3 regions of the Isoptericola sp. F-RaC21 genome follow, and region 1 is predicted to be linked to each of the others. Evidence: riboswitches for the same ligand, from Rfam matches in the RefSeq annotation. Region 1 holds a riboswitch; each other region holds the start of a gene.

Region 1 (7,752 bases):
TGCGGGAGCTGGTGGAGATGCAGTACCTGTTCACCGAGCCGTTCGTCGTCGACAGCACGACGATCGCCGACAAGCTTGGCGCCACCGCCACCCCCGTCGAGCAGGCCGTCCTCGCCACGCTCCGCAGCTACCGCGACGACTGACCCGCCCGAACCCACCACCGGAGGCCACCGTGCCCACCCCGCAGCACCATGACGCACAGCCCGGCACCGACGCACGGCCCGGCACCCTGCGGGCCCCGCCGCCTCGGTCGGTCGGCGAGGGGACCATGACCGCGGTCGTGCAGGACCGCTACGGCCCGGCGCCCGAGGGTCTCCTGCGCCTCGCCCGGGTCGAGGTCCCTACGGTCGCCGACGACGAGGTGCTCGTGCGGACGCACGCCAGCAGCATCGACCGGGGCACCTGGCACATCATGTCCGGGCTGCCCTACCCCATCCGGCTCGCCGGCTTCGGCGCGCGCCGGCCGAAGTACCTCAATCCCGGCCGCGCCCTGGCCGGCACCGTCGAGGCCGTCGGCGCCGCCGTCTCGGGCCTCGCGCGCGGCTACGCCGTCTACGGCACGGGCACCAGCACCTTCGCCGAGCACGCCGTCGCCCCCGCCGACCAGCTCGCGCCGAAGCCCGCGAACCTGTCGTTCGACCAGGCCGCCGCGGTGCCGGTCTCCGGGCTCACCGCCCTGCAGGCCGTCCGCGAGCACGGACGCGTCCGGGCCGGCCAGCGGGTCCTCGTCGTCGGGGCGTCGGGCGGCGTCGGCAGCTTCGCCGTCCAGATCGCCGTCGCCGACGGCGCAGCCGTCACCGCGGTGTGCAGCGCCGGCAAGGCGAGCATGGTCCGGGCGCTCGGCGTCGACGCCGTGGTCGACTACACCCGCGAGGACTTCGTCGACGCCGGCCCGTTCGACCTCGTCCTCGACATCGGCGGCAACGCCTCGCTCTCCCGCCTGCGGCGTGCGCTCACGCCGCGCGGGCGGCTGGTCATCGTCGGCGGCGAGACCGACGGGCGCTGGCTGGGCGGCAGCGACCGCCAGCTGCGCGCCAAGGTCCTCTCGCCGTTCGTCGGCCAGCGCCTCGGCACGTTCGTGGCGTCGGAGAACTCCGCCGACCTCGAGACCCTTCGCGGCCTCGCCGAGGACGGCGCGGTCACGCCCGTCGTCGACCGCACCTACCCGCTCGCGGACGTCGTCCCGGCGATCCGCCACCTGCTGGACGGGAGGGCGCGGGGCAAGGTCGTCGTCACCGTGCTCGACGACGCCCGGCCCGTCACCCCGAGGAGCACGCCATGACCGAGAACCCCGCCGCCTATCCCCTCCGCCTCGACGCGGCACCCCGAGCCTCCGCCTCCCGCGGCCTGTGGTTGGTGAAGTGGCTGCTGCTGGTGCCGCACCTCGTCGTGCTCTTCTTCCTGTGGATCGCCTTCGCCGTGGTGACCGTGATCGCGTTCTTCGCGATCCTGTTCACGGCGCGCTACCCGCGCGGCCTGTTCGACTTCAACGTCGGCGTCCTGCGCTGGGGCTGGCGGGTGAGCTACTACGGCTACGGGGTGTTGGGCACCGACCGCTACCCGCCGTTCACGCTCGCGGACGTGCCCGACTACCCGGCGCACCTGTCCGTCGAGTACCCGGAGCGCCTGTCGCGCGGGCTCATCTTCGTGAAGTGGTTCCTCGCGATCCCGCACCTCCTCGTGCTGTCGGTCTTCGCGGGCGGAGCGCTCTGGCTCGGAGACACCTCCGGTGCGAAGGACGCCTGGGACGGCGGCACCAACTCCGTCGGCCTGATCGCCCTGCTGGTCATGATCTCCGCGATCGCGCTGCTGTTCACCGGCAGCTACCCCCGGTCGGTGTACGACTTCGTGGTCGGGATGAACCGCTGGGGGCAGCGCGTCGCCGCGTACACCTGCCTGATGACGGACCGGTACCCGCCGCTCCGCCTCGACCAGGGCGGCATCGAGCCCGGCGGCCGACCGGAACGGCCCGACCCGCGCACGCCGTCCGCCGCACCGGTCGCGTTCTCGCCGGACGCGCCCCCGGCCCCGACGGGCTGACGCGCGGACGTCACAGCTGGCGCGCCACGAGGACGGCGAACGGCAGGGCCGCCACGACCGCGCCGACGGCGAGCACGGCGGAATCCGTCCGCGACCACGGCGCCGGCTCCGCCCACGTCCGCCGATGGGCGCCCGCGAAGCCGCGGGCGTCCATCGCGACGGACATGGCGGCCGCGTCGCGCAGCGTCCCGGCCAGCACGGCGAACGTCACCGAGGACGCGTGGCGCGCCCGGGAGAGCGGGCCTCTCCCGGGCCCGACGCCGCGCGAGCGGCGTACCCGCGACGCCTGCTCCCAGACGGTGCCGAGCCGCTCGAACCGCTGCAGCGCCGCGGCCACGCCGACGACGAACCGCGCGGGCAGCCGCAGCCGCTGGCCGAGCTGGTCGGCCAGCCCGCTCGGGTCGACCAGCGGGGCGAGCGCCACGCCGGGCAGCGCGAGCACCGCGATGCGGGCGCCCGCGACGGCGGCGACCACCAGGTCGCGGCCACCCAGCAGCCAGGTCGACCACGCCACCGAGACGACGGCGAGGAGCACCGCGAGGTACCGGACCGGCGACCCGGCCCCGCGCGGCAGGAGCACCAGCCCGAACGCCACGCAGGCCACCAGGGCGACGGCGGCGCTCGCGACGTCGCGCACCCCCAGGGACGCGACCAGCCCGAGCAGCCCGAGGGCGACGAGCACGAGCGCGTTCACCCGCGCGAGAGCGCCGATCATGCCACCGCCCCCTGCAGCGCGGCGTCGTGCGCGCCGAGCGCGACCCGGTGGTCGGCGAGCGCGACGAGGTGCTCGTCGTGGGTGCTGGTCACGACCGTGGCGCCGTGCCGGGCCGCCGCCACGGCCCACCCCGCCACGGCGGCCCACGTCAGCCGGTCCTGGCCGACCGTGGGCTCGTCGAGCAGCACCGTCCCGGGGCGGTGCGCGAGCGCGGCGGCCAGCGCGAGCCGCCGCTGCTCGCCGCCCGAGAGCCGGAACGGGTGCGCGTCGGCGAGGTGGTCGAGGCGCAGCACGGCGAGCGCCTCGTCCACGTCCACCGGGACGCCGAGCCGCCGGCCGGTGAGCTCGACCTCGTCCCGCACGCGCAGCGCGAGCAGCCCGTGCTCCGGGTGCTGCGGCACCCAGCCGCAGGCCCGCGCGAGGTCCCGCGAGCGCGCGGAGTGCCCGGGGGTGCCGCGCACGTCGCCGGACGCCGGCCGCAGGTGCCCGGCGAGCGTGGCGACGAGCGTGGACTTCCCCGCGCCCGAGGGCCCGGTGACGGCGGTGAGCCGCGCCGCAGGCAGCCGCGCGTCCACGCCGTCCAGGGCGCGCGTCGTGGTGCGGCCGCGCAGGCCGCGGGTGACCAGGTCGACGCGGAGGCCGGCGACGACGACGTCCGGCCCGGGCAGGTCCGGCGCCACCAGGGCGGCGGGCACCGGCAGCGGCGGCGGCGCGGGCACGCCGGGCAGCCAGACGCCGGCGCGGGTCAGCTCGTCGCGCAGCCCCGCCGTCGCGGTGCCGTCGCGCAGCGCGGCGGGCGCGACCTCGTGCGTGACCCGGCCGCCGGGGCCGAGCACGACCACGCGGTCCAGGTGCTCGAGCCAGGGCCCGACGTGGTGGTCGACGACCACGAGCGCGGTGTCGCTGCCCGCGAGCGCCTCCACCACCGCCGCGCGCACCTCGGCCGCGGCGTCCGGGTCGAGCATCGCGGTGGGCTCGTCGAGCAGCAGCAGGCCTGGCTCGCGGGCCAGCGCCCCCGCGAGGGCCAGCCGCTGCAGCTCCCCGCCCGAGAGGGCCGACGTCGGGCGGTCGACCGGGTACCGCAGCCCGACCCGCTCCAGCGCGTGGTGGGTGCGACGCCAGATCTCCGCCCGCGGCAGGCCGGCGTTCTCGGGCCCGAAGGCGACGTCCCGGCCGATGCGCGCCGCGACGACCGCCGAGCCCGGGTCCTGCGGGACGAGCCCCACCCCGCCGGCCACCTCGACCGCGCCGGACAGGTCGCCCGGCAGCGGGTCGCCGAGCACCCCCGCCAGGGCGTGCAGCACGGTCGACTTGCCGGCCCCGCTGGGGCCGACGAGCCCGACGCGCTCCCCCACGCCGACGGCGAGGTCGAGGTCGGTCACGGTCGGTGCGCCCCGCCCGGTGGGCCGCCAGGTGAGCCCCCGCAGGCTCGCCCGGACGCCGTCGCGCGCCACGCCGTCAGGCCTTGGCGGGGTCGGCGGCACGGTCGGCGAGGTCGCGGCCCGGCCCGAAGGCGTCGAGCACGCCGGCCCGCGCCAGGGCGCGCACGAGCGCCGCTCCCCCGAGCCCCGCGAGCAGCGCGCCGGACAGCGCGAAGAGGCCGAGGTACGCCAGCCGGAAGCCCCACGCCCAGTCGGGGTAGTAGGCGAACCACTCGTACACCGCGCCGCACGCGCCGGCCGCCGCGCCCGCCAGCGCGGCGACCGCGGCCCCGAAGCGGCGGTACAGGAACAGCGCGAGCACGAGCTCGGCGCCGAAGCCCTGGACGACGCCGGAGACGATCGCCGAGAAGCCCCAGCCGGCGCCGAGCAGGGCCTCGACGCTCGCCGCGACGACCTCGGTGAGCAGCGCCGCGCCGGGCCGGCGGACGATCAGGCCGCCCAGCACGCCGCCGAGCAGCCAGCCGCCGCCGAGCAGCCCGGTGGCCGGCGGGAACGCGACGGCCAGACCGGCGGAGAGCAGGTGGTAGAGCTGCGTCCAGCCCCAGAAGACGACGCCGACGGCGACGCCGAGCATGGCCACGGTGACGAGGTCGACGGTGCGGTACCGCAGGGACGCGCTGCGCAGAGCTATGGGCGCGGACATTCCAGGTAACTCCCTTCGCCGGTGCTAACCGGAGCAGGTTCCAAGGGTCTGCGGCTGTGCCCGCACTCTCAGCGCCCCTTCGACGGCGCTCCCCTGTCATGGGTGTCTTCAGATGTGACTTCAGTGTGGCGGCCGACGACGCGGCCGCAGGTCCGACCCTAGGCGACCACGGCGCCGGCGCAAGGGGCGTCCCGCACCGTGAACCCCTTGGACGTCACACCCCTGGACATGCGAGAAGGCCCGGAACCATGGGTTCCGGGCCTTCTCGTCGGGGTGGAGCTGAGGGGACTCGAACCCCTGACCCCCTGCATGCCATGCAGGTGCGCTACCAGCTGCGCCACAGCCCCGAGAACCGACTCTCGCGGCCGACGGGCGACCAGGCGATTCGTCTGATTCGGTGCGTTCCTCCGGGCTTGCGCCCCTCGGGAACGTCGATATCTTAGGCAGACTTCGGGCCAGGTTCCAAATTCCAGTCCGGGCCCGCCTGCCACTGGTCGAGCGGGTAGCCCGCGCCCACGTTGTGCGCCACGAGGCGCCAGGCGGGCACGGCCCCCTCGCCCGCGCGGTGCAGGTGCGACCAGTGCACGTTGTGCATGCCCGTCAGCCCGCGCCAGGTGGCGGGGTCGAGCCCGAGCAGCGCCGTCACGGCCAGCGAGATGGCCGCCCCGTGCGAGACGACGACCAGGGTGGCGTCGTCGTCCAGGTCGGCCGCGTGCTCCGCCACGGCCTCCGTGGTCCGCGCCGCGACCGCCGCCTTCGTCTCGGCACCCGCGCCCGTCGGCTCGGCGCCGCGGCGCCAGGCCGCGTACTCGGCAGGCCAGCGCTCCTGCAGCTCCGCGCCGGTGAGGCCCTCCCACGCGCCGAAGCCCCGCTCGCGCAGGCGGGCGTCCGTGGCGACGGGCGCTCCCCCGAGCGCGTCCGCGTAGGCGGTCGCCGTCTCGACGGCGCGGCCCAGGTCGGAGGACACGATGCGCGTCGCGCGGTGCGACGACGCGAGCGCGGAGCCGCCCTCGGCCGCCTGCCAGCGGCCGACCTCGTCCAGCGGGATGTCGATCTGGCCCTGCAGCCGCAGCGAGGCGTTGTACGCGGTGCGGGCGTGCCGCAGCAGGACGACGGTGCCGGCCGTCACCGCTCGTCGCCCGCGAGGCGGATCGCGCCGTCGCCCTGGCTGTCCCCGTACTCGGCGGCCGCCGCCGCGCCGTCGCCGCCGCGCGCGTCCTCCGGCAGCTCGACGGCCGGGCAGTCCTTCCACAGGCGCTCGAGCGCGTAGTAGACGCGGTCCTCGGCGTGCTGCACGTGGACGACGACCTCGCCGAAGTCCAGCAGCACCCAGCGCGCCTGCGCCTTGCCCTCGCGGCGGATCGGCTTGGACCCGGCGCGGAACATCGCCTCCTCGACGGCGTCCACGATCGCGGCGACCTGGCGCTCGTTCGTGCCGGACGCGATGAGGAACACGTCGGTGAGCACGAGCTGCTCGCTCACGTCGAGCGCGATGATCTCCTGCGCCTTGCGGTCGGACGCGGCCCGGGCGGCGGCGACCGCCAGCTCGACGGCACGGGGGCTGGCGGTCATGCAGCGGCTCCAGGGTGCTCGTACGTGAGGGCGACGCCGGCCGCGGGCGCGGCGCCGTCGGTCGAGAAGTCGTTGGTGTCCGGGCCCTCGAGCAGCAGCTTCCAGACGAGCAGGCCCAGGACGAACGCGACGACCACGAGGACGATGTAGTGCAGCCAGGTGTACGACGCCTCGGGCTCGTCCCAGTCCTCGTCGTCGTCCTCCTCGACCTGCGGGGCGGCCGACCGCGCGCGGACCGGCTGTTCCGACGCGACCAGCGCGTCGAACGGGGACGCCGCGGGGCGCTCGGGCGCCGACGGCTGCGCGGCCGCCGGCCCCGGGCGCGACGGCGGCACCGACGCGGGCCGCTCCGTGCTCGGGCTCGCCCAGGGCAGCGGCGGCGCCGCGGCGGGCGCCGGGGCGGCGGACGGGGCCGACGGGGCGGCCTGAGCAGGCGGGGCCGACGCGGCGGCCTGGGCGGAGGACGCCGACGCCGCGGTCGTGCCGAACGGCGAGGAGGTGCCCGTCGTCGCGAACGGCGAGCGGCGCGCCGGTCCGTCGGGGCGCGGGGCGACCGTGGCGGGCGGCGTGGCCGCGGGCGCCGCGCTCGGCGGGGTCGCCAGCGGGGGCAACGACAGGCCGGTGGCGGCTCCGCCGACGGCGGTCGCACCGAGGTCCCGACGCGACGACGGGCGCGCGGGCGGCGCTGCGGGGGCGGCGGGCGCCGCCGGGCGCACCGTGGGCGCCGGCGCGACGGCCCGGGACATCTCGCCGGTGGGTCGCTGGATCGGGGCCAGGCGGCCCGTCTCGTCCAGGCCGCGCACGCCGGCGGAGGCGGACGGCGGGCGCACCATCGGCGCGGGGGCGGGAGCGGCCGGCGCCGGGCTCTGCTCGCGCAGCGAGCGCCGCGACGGCGCGGCGGCGGCCGGAGCGCCGGGCGACGGCGCGGCGAACCGCGAGGCGGACGGCTGACCGGCGGGCGGGCCGAACGGCGACCGTGCCGCCGCGGGTGCGCCGTACTCCGGCCCGGACGGTGCCGGGTGCCCGGCGCTCCCCTGCGCGGCGGCGGCCGCCTGCTCCCGCTCGCGGATCTCGCGGCGGGTCAGCGGGCGGGACGGGTTGTTGTCACTCATCGAGACCTCGATACAGACCGTGCTTGGCGATGTACTGGACCACGCCGTCCGGCACCAGGTACCACACCGGTTGACCGGCCTGCGCCCGGCGACGGCAGTCGCTCGACGAGATCGCGAGCGCCGGGACCTCCAGCGTCGTGACCCCGTCGTGGGGCAGTCCGTCCACCGTGAGCTGGTGCCCCGGCCGCGTGACAGCCACGAAGTGTGCCATCTCCCACAGGAGCGCGG
Region 2 (7,752 bases), on a different contig from region 1:
CAGATGCCGAGCACCGGCACGCCGGCCTCGAACAGCTTGGGGTCCACGAACGGCGCGCCCGCGGCATACACGGACGACGGGCCGCCGGACAGGATGATCGCCGCCGGGTTCTTCGCGAGCATCTGCTCGGTGGTGAACGTGTGCGGCACGATCTCGGAGTAGACGCGGGCCTCGCGCACGCGGCGCGCGATGAGCTGCGCGTACTGGGCGCCGAAGTCGACGACGAGGACCGGCCGCGGCGTGGCCGCGAGGTCGGCGGTGGTGGGCGTGGCGTCAGGGGTGGCGGTCACCCGGCCAAGGATACCGGCGCGTGCGGGTGCCTCTGGCACCGCACGGATCTCTCTCGTCGCCGTCCAGGTCAGCGCCGCCGCGCTGCTGTTCCTCGCGCTCCAGGGCGCCGGCGCCTGGGACTGGCTCGTCCTCGCCGTCGGCGCGGCCGCGCTCGAGACGAGCTCCGTCGGTCATCTGGTCGTGGCGTACCGCGCCCGCCGCTGACCGCTCCCCCCGCTACTGCGTCGGGTAGGTCACCTCGACCCGACGGTTGAGCGCGCGGCCCGCGGGGTTGTCCTCGCCGCCCACCTCGTTCTCCGCGACGGGGTCCGCCTCGCCGTGGCCCTTGACCTTGAGCGTGAGGTCCGGGCGCTCCGAGCCGAGCACGTCCGCGACGGCGTTCGCCCGCTGCTTCGACAGCTTGAGGTTCTTCGCGTCCGTCCCGATCGAGTCGGTGTAGCCGTCCACGCGCACCGTCGCGTCCTGCGGGACGTCCCCCGCCAGCTCCGCGACCGCCTTCTTCGCCTCCGGCGTCAACGTCGCCTTGCCGAAGTCGAACAGCAGGTCGGACGTCAGCGTGACGACCGTGTCGTCCTTCTTCTCCTGCTTCGACTCCAGCGTGGTGGTCGAGTCGTCCGGACGGAGCGGGAACGTCGAGTCGTCCGTCCGCAGGTCGAACGTGGCGTCGGCGGCCATCTCGGCGGACACGTCCGCCGCCTCGACCCGCGTCGAGTCCTCGGCGAGTGCCTCCGCGGCCTCCCGCATCAGCTCCGGGTCGGCGGCCGCGGCACCACCCGTGGCACCGGGCTGGGACGACGACGGTGCCGGATCGGTCGCCGCGAGCGCCGGGGTGGTGCCGGCGGCCGCGAGCGCCAGGGCCGCGGCGAGCGGGACGAAGGCCCGTCGGGCGCTCACTCGGCGCCGCCGTCGGCGTACGTCACCGTCGCGCCGGTGAACAGCGGCAGGCCCTCGGCGGGCAGGACGTCGACCGTCGCGGGCTTGCCCTCCGGGGCGGGCAGCACGGCGGACACCTCGATGGTGCCGTGGTTGGGGAAATCGAAGGCGTGCTTCTCCAACGGCGACACGAGCATCGACTCGCGGCACTTGATCTGCGCCACCGCGGCCGCTGTCGAGTCGTCCGTGTCCTCCTGCCACGCCCCCTCGGTGCAGAACGGCCGGTACGCCTTGAGCCCGGCACGGTCGGTCACCGTGGTCGACGGTTCGAGGGACATGTCGTACCAGCTCGCGCCCGCGTCGGCCGGCGCGTCCTCGTCGTCCCAGCGCAGCGCCCACCGGACCGTCATCGCGCCGTCGGCGACCTCGACGGCGCGCAGCGTCGCGGTCAGCTCGCCGCCCGGGGCGGCGTCCGAGCCGTGCGGGGTGGCGATCGTCTGCTCGGCCATCACCTGGTCGGCGACCGAGGCCGTGCCAGGGTCCGTCTCGCCGCCGCCCTCCGCCGCCTGGCTCGCCGGCGCCTCGCCCGCGCCCCCTGCCGCCGACCCTCCGTCGTCGCCTCCCCCACCCGTGCAGCCGGCAAGGAACAGGGCTCCGACCAGCGCGAGAGCTGCGGTGGCGCGGGCGCGCGGGGTCCGTGCGTTCATGGGGGCTCCAGGGGTTCGGGCGCCGGCCGTCACCGGCCTGGCAGAGGGTGAGCCTCCACCCTGGCAGAGCGCCGAGCCGGGCGCGAGGGGCCGACCATGGGGAGTTCTCCCCGCAGCGCGCCCTGGACCGGCCTCGCCTCAGCCCAGGCGTTCCCGCAGGTCGCGGGCCGCGCGCTCCGGGTCGGGCGCCTGCGTGATGGCCCGCACGACGACGACGCGCGTCGCCCCGGCGTCGAGGACGGCGTCCAGACGCTCGGCGTCGACGCCGCCGATGGCGAACCACGGCGTCGAGGGGCGGGTCGCGGCGACCTCGCGGAGCAGGTCGAGACCGACGGCCGCACGACCGGGCTTGGTGGGCGTGGCCCACAGCGGGCCGACGCAGAAGTAGTCGACGTCCAGGTCGGCCTCCGCCTCGGCCGCCTGCGCGGCGGAGTGGGTGGACCGGCCGAGCACGGGTGCGGCCCCGAGCAGCGAGCGGACGGCGGGCACGGGCAGGTCGCGCTGGCCCATGTGCACGACGGGCGCGCCGGTCAGCCCGGCGACGTCGGCCCGGTCGTTCACGCACCACAGGGCGCCGTACTCGCCGGCCACCCGCGTCACGAGCTCCTGCAGCTCCAGCTCGCGCGCGACGTCGAGCGTCTTGTCGCGCAGCTGCACGACGTCCACCCCGCCCGCGAGCGCCGCGTGCAGGAAGTCCTCCAGGTCGCCGCGCTCCTCGCGGGCGTCGGTGCACAGGTACAGGCGGGCCTCGGCGAGACGGGAGCGGGTCGTGCCGGGTGCGTCGCTGGTCCCGTGATCGGGCGTGGTCGTGGTCACGCCGGCCAGGGTAACCACGGCCCGCGTTACAGTGGCCGGGCACGGGAGCCCCGCTCGGGGCTGAGAGGGCGTAGGAGCCGACCGTCGAACCTGATCTGGGTCATGCCAGCGAAGGGAGCGCACATGCCCACGCCCAGCAGCACGTCCGACGTCGTCGTCGTGGGCGGCGGCATCGTCGGCCTCGCCGTGGCCTGGCGCGCCGCGACGGCCGGGCTGTCCGTCACCGTGCTCGACCCGGCGCCGGGCGACGGCGCCACGCACGCCGCCGCGGGGATGCTCGCCGCCGTCAGCGAGGCGGACTTCGGCGAGCGGGAGCTCGCCCGCCTCAACCTCGCGTCGGCCGCCCGCTGGCCCGCGTTCGCCGCCGACCTCGCCGTCGCGACCGGACACGACGTCCCGCTGCTGCGCGCCGGGTCTCTCGCTGTCGCGTACGACGCCGACGACCTCGCGCTGCTGCGCCGTGTCCTCGCCCTGCACCGGGAGTGGGGGCTCGCGTCCGCGGAGGTCCCCGTGGCCGACGCGCGGCGGCGCGAGCCGTACCTCGGGCCGCGGCTCGCCGGGGCAGCCGTCGTCGAGGGCGACCTGGCCGTCAACCCGCGGGCCACCCACGCGGCCCTGGCCCACGCGCTGGGCGATGCGGTCGTGCGCCGCACCGCCGTGCGCCTGGAGCGCGACGCCGCCGGCCGGGCGGTCGCGGTGCACGACGACGCCGGGTCGCGGCACGCCGCCGGCGCGGTGGTGCTCGCGACCGGCGCGGGCACGACGTCCGCCCTGCTCGACGGCGTGCCCGAGGTGCGCGTGCCGGTGCGGCCGGTCAAGGGCGTGACGCTGCGCCTGGACGCCGGCCCTGAGCTGCCGCTCGAGCACGTGGTGCGGGGCACGGTGCAGGGCCGACCGGTGTACGTCGTGCCGCGGGGCGCGGGCACCGGCGCGGGGCCCGGCAGCGGGCCCGGGCACAGGGAGATCGTCGTCGGTGCCACCAGCGAGGAGCGCCCCGACGACCGCCGCGCCGAGGCCGGCGGCGTGTTCGCCCTGCTGCGCGACGCCCGCGCGCTCGTGCCCGGGATCGACGAGGCCGCGCTGGTCGACGTCACCCCGCGCGCCCGCCCGGCCACCCCCGACAACCTGCCGCTGGTCGGCGCCACCGCCGTGCCCGGCCTGCTCGCCGCCGTCGGGCACGGGCGCAACGGGGTGCTGCTCGCGCCGCTGACCGCGGACGCCGTCGTCGCCGCGCTCACGGGCGCGCCGCCGCCCGACGACACCCACGACGCCCTCGCCGCCGCCGACCCGCGACGCTTCGCGCCCGCCACCACCGAAGGAGCCCTCCCGTGAGCACGCCGTCCACCTCCGCGACCGCCGTCGTCAACGGCGAGACCTACCCGCTCGACGGGCCGCACGGCGACGGCGTCGAGGCCGTCGTCGCGGCCCTCGTCCCCGCGTTCGTCGCCGACGGCACGGCGGCGGGCATCGCCGTCGCCGTGAACGACGCCGTCGTCCCCCGCGGCCTGTGGGCCGGCACCCGGATCGCGCCCGGCGACCGGGTCGAGATCGTCACCGCCGTCCAGGGCGGCTGACCACGAAGCACGGAGGAACCATGACCAGCACGCACGTCGCAGCCACGTCGCGTCCAACCGCCCACCCGCTCGTGGATCCCCTGGTGGTCGCCGGCACGGAGATCGGCTCGCGCCTCGTCATGGGCACGGGCGGCGCGTCGAACCTCATGACGCTCGAGGATGCGCTGGTCGCGTCCGGCACCGGGCTCACGACGGTCGCCATGCGCCGCGTCGCGGTGCGCCCCGGTGGCGCGGGCGCCGAGGACGGCGGCATCTGGGGCCTGCTCGAGCGCCTCGGCATCCGAGCCCTGCCCAACACGGCGGGCTGCTTCTCCGTCGCCGAGGCCGTGCTCACCGCGCAGCTCGCCCGCGAGGCGTGCGGCACCGACTGGGTCAAGCTCGAGGTGATCGCCGACGACGTCACCCTGCTGCCCGACCCGATCGGCCTCGTCGAGGCCGCCGACCGGCTGGTGCGCGACGGGTTCGTCGTGCTGCCGTACACCAACGACGACCCGATCCTGGCCCGGCGGCTGGAGGACGTCGGGTGCGCCGCCGTCATGCCGCTCGGCGCGCCCATCGGCACCGGCCTGGGCGTGCTCAACCCGCGCAACATCGAGGCGATCGCGGCCGCCGCGCGCGTGCCGGTCATCCTCGACGCCGGGGTGGGCACCGCGTCCGACGCCGCCCTCGCGATGGAGCTCGGCTGCGACGGCGTGCTGCTCGCCACCGCCGTCACGCGCGCCGCCGACCCGGTCCGCATGGCGCACGCGATGCGCCTCGCCGTCGAGTCCGGGCGGCTGGCTGCCGGCGCCGGCCGCATCCCGCGCCGCGAGGGCGCGCTGGCCAGCTCCTCCCCCGACGGCCGCCTCGACCTCGCGCTCTGACGAGGTAGTTCACGACCGGCCGAGGTAGTTCAAGTCCTGCCGAGGTAGTTCAAGACCTGCCGAGGTAGTTCAAGACCTGCCGAGAGGAACTACCTCGCGGGGATTCGAACTACCTCGGCACGGGCCGAACTACCTCGCGGGATGCTGGACTACCTCGCGGCGAGGAGCAGCGCGGGCGCGCCGCCCTCGACGGAGCGGGCGTCGACGCCGGCGGCGCGCGCGACGTCGGCCACGCGGGCGGAGCGGGCGCCGGCGGCGCAGACCAGCAGCACGGGCCGGTCCGCGGGCAGCTCGGCGCGCGCGACGTCGGCGCCGTCGGGCCCGAAGAACCAGCCGCTCGGCACGAGGCGCGCGCCCGCGACGGGCAGGGCCTGGGCCTCCCAGTCCTCGCGGACGTCGACGAGGGCCACCGGGCCGTCGCCCGCGAGCAGCGCCGCGGCGTCGACGGCGCTCATGCTGGCGGGGCCGAGCTCGGCGCTCGCGGCGTCCGCGGACCCACCCACCGGCGCGGGCAGGCCGCAGAACGCGGCGTACGCGGCGTCGTCGGCCAGCAGCTCGTGCACGGGCTCGCGCGTCGGGTCGGGGCGGACGGTGAGCTGGCGCCACGAGAGCTCGAGGGCGTCGTAGACCGCGATCCGCCCGAGCAGGGTGGTGCCCGCGCCGGTGATCAGCTTGACCGCCTCGGTGGCCATGACCGAGCCGACCGTGCCGCACAGGGCGCCGAGCACGCCGCCCGTCGCGCAGTCGGGCACGGTGCCGGGCGGCGGGGGCACGGGGAAGACGTCGCGGTAGGTCACGCCCCGCTCGCGAGACCCGTCGGCGAGGCGCGGCGCGCCCCAGAACACGGCGGCCTGGCCGTCGAACTGGTGGATGGCGCCCCACACCACGGGCACGCCGAGGATCTCGGCCGCGTCGGAGACGAGGTAGCGCGTCGGGAAGTTGTCCGCGCCGTCGAGCACGACGTCGTACCCGCCGACGATGTCGAGCACGTTCTCGGGGGTGAGGCGCACGGGGTGGGCCACGACCTCGACGTCGGGCGCGAGGTCGGCGAGCCGGTCGCGGGCGGACTCGACCTTGGGCCTGCCGACGTCGGCGGTGCCGTGCACCACCTGGCGCTGCAGGTTGGAGACGTCCACGACGTCGTCGTCCACGACGCCGAGGGTGCCGACCCCGGCGGCGGCGAGGTACTGCAGGGCCGGGCTGCCCAGCCCGCCGGCGCCCACGACGAGCACGCGCGCGGCGGCGAGCCGGCGCTGCCCCTCCGGGCCGACGCCGGGCAGCGGCAGGTGCCGGGAGTACCGGGCGAGGCGGGCGGCGTCCAGCTCCGGGCCGGGCGCGACGAGCGGGGCGAGCGCCGTCATGCCGAGTACCGCTGCTCGAGCGCGACCAGCTTCGCGTCGGCGTCGGCGTGCACCCGCTTCTCGAGGATGAACGACATCACCGGCACGACGCCGGCGAAGACCATCGAGGCGAGGCGCCCGAAGCCCCAGCGCATCTTGGACCACAGGTCGAGCACCGTGACGAGGTAGACCACGTAGATCCAGCCGTGCGCGAACGGGACCCAGCCCAGGTAGTCGACGACGACGTCGACCTTGATGACGTACTTGAACACCAGCTCGAAGCAGAGGATCAGCAGCATCACACCGGTGAGGATCGCCATGAACTTGTACCGCTTCAGGGCGCCGCGCGCCTTGCGGATGGCGGCCTCGGCCTGGGCCTGGCTGGCGCCGCCGGCGGGCGACGACGACGGCTGCGGGGCGGGGGTCTGCTGCGGCGTGCTCACCCCAGCATCGTAGGCGTGAAAGGCGGCAGTTAATTCGTGGCCCGGTGTCGGTGAATGTTCGTAGGCTGGACGACCGTGCGCCCCCTCCCCCTGCCCGACGTGGGCAACCCTCCCCTGACGTCCCCCGCCCGGCTCCTGGCCTGGCAGGGGTGGCGCCAGCGCGACGTGCTCGCGAAGTCGCTGGTGGCGGGCGTGGTGGCGATGCTCGCGTCGGCCGCGGCCCCGCTGCTCATCGGTCGCGCCATCGACGAGGGGCTGTCGCAGGGCTTCGGCGGCCCGCTGTTCGCGTGGTGCGGGGCGATGCTCGGCGCCGCCGCCGTGATCGTCGTCGCGGGCATCTTCAACCACATCTGGGACGTCGAGAACTGGGTGCGGGCGTCGCTGTCGTTCTCCCAGCTCGTGGGCTACAAGGCGTCGCGGGCGGGGCACGCGATCACGCGCAAGCTGCCCACGGGAGAGGTCGTCTCCGCCGTCGCGAACGACGCGCTGCGCGTGGGCGACATGTTCTCCATGGCCGGCCGGTTCACCGGCGGCGTGCTGGCGTACGTCGTCGTCGTGGCGATCATGCTGTCGCAGCACGTGCAGCTCGGCCTGGTGCTGGCGCTCGGCATCCCGGCGGTGGCGGCCGTGCTCGGCCTGCTGGTCAAGCCGCTGCAGTCGCGCCAGACGACGCAGCGCGAGGCCACCGGGCGGCTCACGTCGCTCGGCGCGGACACCGTCTCGGGCCTGCGCATCCTGCGCGGCATCGGCGGCGAGGACGAGTTCGCCGCCCGCTACGCACGCCAGTCGCAGGAGGTGCGGCACCAGGGCGTGCGCGTCGCGGTGCTGCAGTCGGTGCTGGACGG
Region 3 (7,752 bases), on a different contig from region 1:
AGCCGCAGCTCGAGTACAACGCCGACCGCCCGCACGACCCGTTCAAGCCGTACGGCGCCACGCCAGGGCACGGCCTGGAGTGGGCACGCCTGCTGCTGCAGGTGGACGTCGCCGGCGGGACCGAGGGGCAGCGCACCGAGGCGGCACGGCAGCTGTTCGCGCAGGCGGTGGACGACGGCTGGGACGGGCCCCAGGGCGGCTTCGTCTACACCACGGACTGGTCGGGCGCTCCTGTGGAGGCCCGCCGTTTCCACTGGGTCGCCGCCGAGGCCGCGGCCGCTGCCGACGTCCTGCACCGCACGACGGACGAGGGGCGCTATGCCGAGCTCGCCGGCGAGTGGTGGGCCTGGATCGACGCCCACCTGGTGGACCACGAGCGCGGCTCCTGGTTCCACGAGCTCGACACGGACAACGCCCCCTCCGGCCGGACGTGGATCGGCAAGCCCGACGTCTACCACGCGGCCCAGGCCGTCATTCTTCCGGACCTGCCGCTGACCGGGTCGTTCGCGGCCTCCGCCCGCGCCGCCGGGCCGTTGCTCGCGGGCTCGAGCCTGGCGGCCGCGGAGGCGACGCCGTGAGGATCTCCGCGAAGGCGGACTACGCGGTGCGCGCGGCCGCCGAGCTCGCCGCGTCTGACGAGGGTCCGGTCCCGGCCGAGGCGCTCGCCCGCGCGCAGCAGGTTCCCCACCGGTTCCTGGAGGCGATCCTCAGCGACCTGCGGCGCGAGGGCATCGTCGCGAGCCGCCGCGGGGCCGGAGGCGGCTACGTCCTCGCCCGGCCGGCCGACCGCGTGACCGTCGCCGACGTCGTCCGCGCCGTGGACGGGCCCCTCGTCTTCGTGCGCGACGCGCGGCCGTCCGACCTCGAGTACACCGGCGCGGCGGCGTCGCTGCTGCACGTGTGGGTGGCGCTGCGCGTGAACGTCCGGGCCGTGCTGGAGCAGGTGACCCTGGCGGACCTGGCCGCCGGGAACATCCCCGACGTCGTGCGACGGCTCACCGAGCAGGAGTCGGCGTGGCTCAACCCCTGACGGGCACGCTCGAGGCCTGACGCTCCACGCCGGAGCGAACGCCGTCCAGATCCTCGTCTCGGCATGCGGGCAGTTTCGTGAGACCGTTGAATCCGATAGAGCCGATCGGGTAACTTCGTCTCAGTCGCGGCGGACCCGCTGCCGCGCCGAAACGGAGGGAACACCCGTGCGGACACTCGTCCTCCTTGCCCTCGTGGGCCTCGGTGCGCAGCTCGTCGACGGCAGCCTGGGCATGGCCTACGGCGTCACCTCGACGACCCTGCTGCTCGCGATCGGCACGAACCCCGCGGCCGCGTCCGCGACCGTCCACCTCGCCGAGGTCGGCACGACCCTGGCGTCGGGCGTCTCCCACTGGCGGTTCGGGAACGTCGACTGGAAGGTCGTGACCAAGATCGGCATCCCCGGCGCCGTCGGCGCGTTCGCCGGCGCGACGTTCCTGTCGTGGCTCTCGACCGAGATCGCGAAGCCGCTGATGTCGATCCTGCTGCTGGGGCTGGGCCTGTACGTGCTGCTGCGGTTCACGCTCCGCGGGCTGCGCACGGACCGCCTCGGGCAGCCGCTGCGCAAGCGGTTCCTCACCCCCCTCGGCCTGGTCGCCGGGTTCATGGACGCCACGGGCGGTGGCGGCTGGGGCCCGGTGGGCACGCCCGCCATCCTCGCGAGCGGCCGCATGGAGCCGCGCAAGGTGATCGGATCCATCGACACCAGCGAGTTCTTCGTGGCGGTCGCCGCCAGCCTCGGCTTCCTCTTCGGGCTCGGCACGGCGGGCATCAACCCGACCTGGGCCCTGGCGCTGCTCATCGGCGGCCTCATCGCCGCGCCGATCGCCGCGTGGCTCGTGCGCCTGGTGCCGCCGCGCGTCCTCGGCTCCGCCGTCGGCGGGATCATCGTGCTCACCAACGTGCGGACCCTGCTGAGCCTCGACTCCTTCCCGGTGAGCGACGGCGTGCGCACCCTCGTGCTCGGGATCGTCGCGGTCGCCTGGGCGGCCGCCGTCGTGTACTCGTTCGGGCAGCACCGCAAGGCGGTCGCGGCCGAGAAGGCCGAGCTCGCGGGCGAGCGGGAGGCGGCGGCCGCGACCCCCGCCTGATCAGGCGCGGAGGTCGACGCCCGCCGGCGCGGGTGGGACCGCGGCACGGACCCCGCCGGGGTGCGGCCACGATTCCACCCGCGCCGACGTGCACCGTGGGGTGGCATCGTCGTGCCGTCCCGGTACCGTGGTGAAGCCGGGAGCATCGCGCCCCCGACCCAGCTGCACGGCACTGGGAGGTGAGCCTCGATGTCCACGCCGAACGACGCACCGCGCCGCGAGCTCGTCGCCTTCGCGGAGCTGCTCGGTGCCGGGAGCCAGCTGCTCGTGGGCCAGTACCGGGTCGACGTCGGCACGGGCGAGTGGTGGTGGTCCGACGAGGTCTTCCGGATCTTCGGCCGCGAGCCCGGCACCGTCACGCCCGGGCCGGAAGTGCTGCGCGCTCACCTGCACCCCGACGACCGCGAACGGCTCTCCCGGACGGCAGCCGTCGCGCTCGGGGCCGGGCGACCGTTCTCCGGGGCGCACCGCGTGGTCGACGACCACGGCCGGACCCACACCGTCGTCGTGACCGGCCAGGCCCGGCACGGGGCCGACGGCGCGTCGTCGCAGATCGTCGGCTACGTCATCGACGCCAGCCCGGTCGTCCGGGACGCGTTGGAACGGGAGGCGCACCGCGCCGTCTCCCGCGCGTTCGTCGCCGCCGCGGCCTCCGAGCAGGCCAAGGGCGCCATCATGGCGGTCTGCGGCGTGGACGAGTCCGTCGCCACCGAGGTGCTCGGCGACGTCGGCGCACAGGTCGGCGTCTCCGCCCAGTCGGCGGGGGAACAGGTGATGAAGATGCTCGCGCGGCCCGTCGGGGACCGTGACGCACCGCTCACCGCCGCCGAGGTGGTGCGCGCGGCGCCGCCCGCGAAGGACGCGGCGGACCGGCTCAGCGCGGCGCTCGCCGCCGTCCGGCCGGTGGACCGGCCGCACGGCCACGACGCGCAGCTCGCCCGTCGGCGGCCCCGCGCGAGCCACTGACGGGTCTCGACAGGCTCGACCAGCGGGGAGGGCTCGGCCGGCGGCCGGGGCCGCCGTCGGTCAGCGACCGGGGACGAACCGCGCCGCCGCGCGCACGGCTCCCTGGCGGGCGAGGCGCTTCGCGAGCACCGCGACGCCGCCCGACACCGCGGCGAAGGTGACGGCCTGCACGACGGAGAGCTCGTCGTCGTCCACGTTGGTGGGGGCAGCGTTGCCCGTCGCCTTCTCCCAGACCACGCCGATGAGCTTCTGCGCGACCCATCCGGCGGCGATGGTCAGCACCACCGTGCCGACCTTCACGCCCAGCGGCTGCTCGGTGTCCGTCACGTGCTCTCCCTCGGTCGGTCCCCACGCGGCCACGGTGTGGCCCGCGCGTCGTACGGCGCCCACGGCCGTCGGGCGGTGTCACGGCACGTCAGGCACGTCACACCCCGGAGCCGAGGACGGGACCACGGTAGCGCGGCGTCGACGGGTAGGCTCGTGCTGATACGACAGGGGAGCGCCACCGGCGCTGAGAGTGCGGACCGCCGCAGACCCTCGAACCTGACCCGGTTAGCACCGGTGGAGGAAGTCGGGAATCTCGTTCCCTGCGGGAGGCCGCACCACGACGGTGCCGGGCGCCCGCAGGACCCCCTTCTCGCACCGTGAGGAGGACAGCATGATCCACAGGACCACCCGGGTGGCCGCGGCCGCCGGAGCCGTCGCCCTGCTGCCGCTGCTGGCGGCGTGCGGCGGCGGGGCGTCGCCGGACGGGAGCGCGACGGCGTCGTCGACGCTGACGCTCGTCACGCACGACTCGTTCGCCGTCTCGGACGACGTGCTGGCCGCGTTCGAGAAGGAGTCGGGCCTGACGGTCGAGCAGGTGGCCCCGGGGGACGCCGGCACGCTGGTCAACCAGCTCGTCCTCACCAAGGACGCGCCGCTGGGCGACGTCGTCTTCGGCGTCGACAACACGTACGCGTCGCGCGCCGTGGACGCGGGCGTGTTCGAGGCGTACCAGCCGGCGGACCTGGACCCGGCGGTCGCCGCGTACGCCCCGGACGACCTGGCCGGCACGCTGACGCCGATCGACATGGGCGACGTCTGCATGAACCTCGACGACGGGTGGTTCGAGAAGCACGACGTCGCCCCGCCGGTGACGCTCGAGGACCTCGCGAAGCCGGAGTACAAGGACCTGACCGTGGTCACCAACCCGGCGACGTCGTCGCCCGGCCTCGCCTTCCTGCTCGCGACGGTCGGCGCCTTCGGCACGGACGGCTGGGAGGCCTACTGGGCCGACCTGCGCGACAACGGCGTGAAGGTGGCGGAGAGCTGGGAGGACGCGTACTACGTGGACTTCTCCGGGGCCGGCGAGGGCGGTCAGCGGCCGATCGCCCTGTCGTACGCCACCTCGCCCGCGTTCACGCTGAGCGACGACGGGAAGTCCTCCACGACGAGCGCGATGCTCGACACCTGCTTCCGGCAGGTCGAGTACGCGGGGGTCCTCGCCGGCTCCGACAACGTCGACGGCGCGAAGCAGCTCGTCGACTTCCTCACCTCGCCCGAGTTCCAGGCCGACGTCCCCGGCCAGATGTACATGTACCCGGCCGACCCCGACGTCGAGCTGCCCGCCGACTGGCAGCAGTTCGCGCCCCTGGCCGACGAGCCGTTCGAGGTGGCGCCCGCGGACGTCGCCGCGCACCGTGACGAGTGGATCGAGCAGTGGACGTCGACCGTCGTCGGCTGACGCGCGGGGTCCGCGCGGGCCGCTGGGGCGCGTGGCTCGGCTGGGGCGCGGCCGTCGCGCTCCCGCTGGGCTTCCTGGCGGTCTTCTTCGCGTGGCCGGTGGTGTCGCTGGTCCTGCAGGGGTTCTTCACCGAGACAGCGGCGGGGCGGACGCTCGACCTGTCCGGGTTCGCCGAGGTGCTGTCCCAGGAGCGCACGTGGCGGATCGTCGGGCAGACGCTCGCCCAGGCGCTCGCCGGCACGGTGCTGTCGGTGCTGCTGGGGCTGCCCGGCGCGTACGTGCTGTACCGGTGCCGGTTCCCCGGCCGCACGCTGGTGCGCGGCCTGGTGACCGTGCCGTTCGTGCTGCCGAGCGTCGTCGTCGGCGTCGCGTTCCGCGCGCTCTTCGCGCCCGGCGGCCTGCTCGGCTGGGCACACCTGGAGGAGAGCTTCGCCGGCATCGTGCTCGCGCTGGTGTTCTTCAACTACGCCGTGGTGGTCCGCACCGTGGGCAGCATGTGGGAGCGCCTGGACCCGCGGGCCGAGCAGGCGGCCCGCGCGCTCGGCGCGACGCCGTGGCGCGCGTTCCGCACCGTGACGCTGCCGGCGCTCGGCCCGGCGATCGCGTCCGCCGCGGCGGTGGTGTTCCTGTTCTGCGCGACGGCGTTCGGCGTCGTCCTGGTGCTCGGCGGCCTGCGCTACGGCACCATCGAGACGGAGATCTGGACCCGCACCACCCAGTTCCTCGACCTGCGCTCGGCGGCGGTGCTGTCCGTGCTGCAGCTCGTCGTCGTCGCCGGGGCGCTGCTGGTCAGCTCCCGCGCCCGGGCGCGGCGGGAGCGCGCGCTGCAGCTGACCGGCGACCGCGCGTCCGCGCACCGGCTGCGGCTGCGGGCCGGCGGGGACCTCTGGCCCGCGCTCGCCACCGCCGTCGTGGTGGCGGGGCTGCTCGTGCTGCCCATGGCGGGGCTCGTCTCGCGGTCGCTGCGGGCGCCCGACGGGTCCTGGGGCCTGGACAACTACGTGGCGCTGGGCACCACCGGCGGGCGCAACGCGCTGACCGTCACGGTGTGGGAGGCGCTCGGCAACTCGCTGCGCACCGCCGCGTGGGCGGCGGTGATCGCCGTCGTGGTGGGCGGGCTCGTGGCGCTCGTCGTGTCGCGCCGCCCGCGCCGGGCGGGGCTGCGGCGCGCCGTCGGCGTGCTCGACGCCGCGTTCATGCTGCCGCTCGGCGTCTCCGCGGTGACGGTGGGCTTCGGCTTCCTCATCACCCTGGACCGTCCGCTGGGGCTCGACGTCGACCTGCGCACGTCGGGCGCGCTGGTGCCGATCGCGCAGGCCGTGGTGGCGATCCCGCTCGTGGTGCGCACGATGCTGCCCGTGCTGCGGGCCATCGACCCGCGCCTGCGCGAGGCCGCCGCCACGCTGGGCGCCGCGCCGGGGCGCGTGCTGCGCACGGTGGACGGGCCGCTGGGCGCGCGGTCGCTCGGGCTGGCGATCGGGTTCGCGTTCGCCGTCTCGCTGGGGGAGTTCGGCGCGACGTCGTTCCTCGCCCGCCCCGACACCGCGACGCTGCCCGTGGTGATCTACCGGCTCATCGGGCGGCCCGGGGCCGAGAACTACGGCATGGCGCTCGCGGCGTCCGTGGTGCTGGCCGTGCTCACCGCGACCGTCATGATGGTGGCCGAGCGCCTGCGCGGCGACCGGCCCGGAGGGGAGTTCTGATGGAGCAGGTCCGCGAGACTGCGGGGCTCGCCGTGCGCGACGCCGTCGTCCGGTACGGCGCCACGCGCCGCCGGCCGGGGTCGGTCGCGGTGGACGGGGTGTCGCTCGACGTCGCCGCCGGCGAGATCGTCGCGCTGCTCGGGCCCAGCGGCTGCGGCAAGTCGTCGCTGCTGCGCGCCGTCGCCGGGCTGGAGCCGCTGGCGGGCGGCACCGTCGCCTTCGACGGCGAGGACCTCGCGGGGGTGCCCGTGCACCGGCGCGGCTTCGGGCTGCTCTTCCAGGACGGCCAGCTGTTCCCGCACCGCGACGTCGGGCGCAACGTCGCCTACGGGCTCGAGACGCAGGGCTTGTCGCGTGCGGAGCGGTCCGCACGGGTCGCGGCGCTGCTCGACGACGTGGGCCTGGCCGGCTACCAGGGACGCTCCGTCGCGACGCTCTCCGGGGGCGAGAAGCAGCGCGTCGCCCTGGCCCGCGCGCTCGCGCCGCGGCCGCGGCTGCTGCTGCTCGACGAGCCGCTGTCCGCGCTCGACCGCCGCCTGCGCGAGCGGCTCGCCGTCGACGTCCGCGACACCCTCAAGGCCACCGGCACCACCGCCGTCTTCGTGACGCACGACCACGACGAGGCGTTCACCGTCGCCGACCGCGTCGCCGTCATGGACGCCGGGCGCCTGCTGCAGGTGGACGCGCCCGACGTGCTCCTGCGCGCGCCTGCCGGCCCGCGCGTCGCGGAGTTCCTCGGACTCGCGCCGGAGGCCGACGGGCTCGCCCGCGCGGAGCGGACGACCGCGGGCTGATCGTCAGGCCTCGCCGGCGTCGTGCACGAGCAGGGCGACCTGCGTGCGGTTCTCCAGCCCCAGCTTCTCGAGCACGCTCGACACGTGCGCCTTCACGGTGGGCACGCTGAGGTACAGCGTGGCGGCGATGTCGGCGTTCGACGCTCCACGGCCCAGCTCGACGGCGACGTCGCGCTCGCGCGCGGTGAGGGCGTCCAGGGCGGCGCGGGCGCGGTCGCGCGACCCGTCCGACCCGGCGACGGCGGCCATGAGGCGGCGCGCGACGTCGGGCGCCAGGACCGGCTCGCCCGAGGCGGCGGCGTGCACGGCGGCGGCGATGCGGGCCGGCGGCATGTCCTTGAGCAGGTAGCCCGCGGCCCCGGCGCGCAGCGCGCCGCCGACCTCCTCGGCGGTGTCGAAGGTGGTGAGCACGACGACGGCGGGCGGCGACGGGCGGGCGCGGA

What was found. A riboswitch is a leader RNA that binds a small molecule or an ion and turns the genes downstream of it on or off. The one in region 1 is predicted to bind thiamine pyrophosphate.
Region 2: linked by a shared signal. The riboswitch ahead of thiO (glycine oxidase ThiO) and the one ahead of AAG589_RS01210 (ECF transporter S component) in region 1 are both predicted to bind thiamine pyrophosphate.
Region 3: linked by a shared signal. The riboswitch ahead of AAG589_RS10500 (thiamine ABC transporter substrate-binding protein) and the one ahead of AAG589_RS01210 (ECF transporter S component) in region 1 are both predicted to bind thiamine pyrophosphate.

Annotation. Positions count from the first base shown of each region.
Region 1 is NZ_JBCFYX010000001.1:263,806-271,557, reverse strand. It holds gene AAG589_RS01235 (NAD-dependent epimerase/dehydratase family protein) at 1-143, shown strand, start outside; gene AAG589_RS01230 (NAD(P)-dependent alcohol dehydrogenase) at 269-1,282, shown strand; gene AAG589_RS01225 (DUF4389 domain-containing protein) at 1,279-2,040, shown strand; gene AAG589_RS01220 (energy-coupling factor transporter transmembrane component T) at 2,051-2,755, opposite strand; gene AAG589_RS01215 (ABC transporter ATP-binding protein) at 2,752-4,209, opposite strand; gene AAG589_RS01210 (ECF transporter S component) at 4,214-4,840, opposite strand; TPP riboswitch at 4,834-4,945, opposite strand; tRNA gene AAG589_RS01205 (tRNA-Ala) at 5,115-5,187, opposite strand; gene AAG589_RS01200 (histidine phosphatase family protein) at 5,280-5,969, opposite strand; gene rsfS (ribosome silencing factor) at 5,966-6,412, opposite strand; gene AAG589_RS01190 (hypothetical protein) at 6,409-7,524, opposite strand; gene nadD (nicotinate-nucleotide adenylyltransferase) at 7,517-7,752, opposite strand, start outside.
Region 2 is NZ_JBCFYX010000002.1:367,367-375,118, reverse strand. It holds gene guaA (glutamine-hydrolyzing GMP synthase) at 1-290, opposite strand, end outside; gene AAG589_RS07140 (hypothetical protein) at 280-495, shown strand; gene AAG589_RS07135 (OmpA family protein) at 508-1,185, opposite strand; gene AAG589_RS07130 (hypothetical protein) at 1,182-1,871, opposite strand; gene thiE (thiamine phosphate synthase) at 2,010-2,687, opposite strand; TPP riboswitch at 2,719-2,821, shown strand; gene thiO (glycine oxidase ThiO) at 2,811-4,019, shown strand; gene thiS (sulfur carrier protein ThiS) at 4,016-4,261, shown strand; gene AAG589_RS07110 (thiazole synthase) at 4,282-5,124, shown strand; gene AAG589_RS07105 (ThiF family adenylyltransferase) at 5,274-6,485, opposite strand; gene AAG589_RS07100 (DUF3817 domain-containing protein) at 6,482-6,907, opposite strand; gene AAG589_RS07095 (ABC transporter ATP-binding protein) at 6,962-7,752, shown strand, end outside.
Region 3 is NZ_JBCFYX010000003.1:766-8,517, forward strand. It holds gene AAG589_RS10475 (AGE family epimerase/isomerase) at 1-578, shown strand, start outside; gene AAG589_RS10480 (RrF2 family transcriptional regulator) at 575-1,030, shown strand; gene AAG589_RS10485 (sulfite exporter TauE/SafE family protein) at 1,197-2,120, shown strand; gene AAG589_RS10490 (PAS domain-containing protein) at 2,310-3,086, shown strand; gene AAG589_RS10495 (DUF4235 domain-containing protein) at 3,147-3,413, opposite strand; TPP riboswitch at 3,570-3,673, shown strand; gene AAG589_RS10500 (thiamine ABC transporter substrate-binding protein) at 3,745-4,812, shown strand; gene AAG589_RS10505 (ABC transporter permease) at 4,788-6,515, shown strand; gene AAG589_RS10510 (ABC transporter ATP-binding protein) at 6,515-7,309, shown strand; gene AAG589_RS10515 (response regulator) at 7,313-7,752, opposite strand, start outside.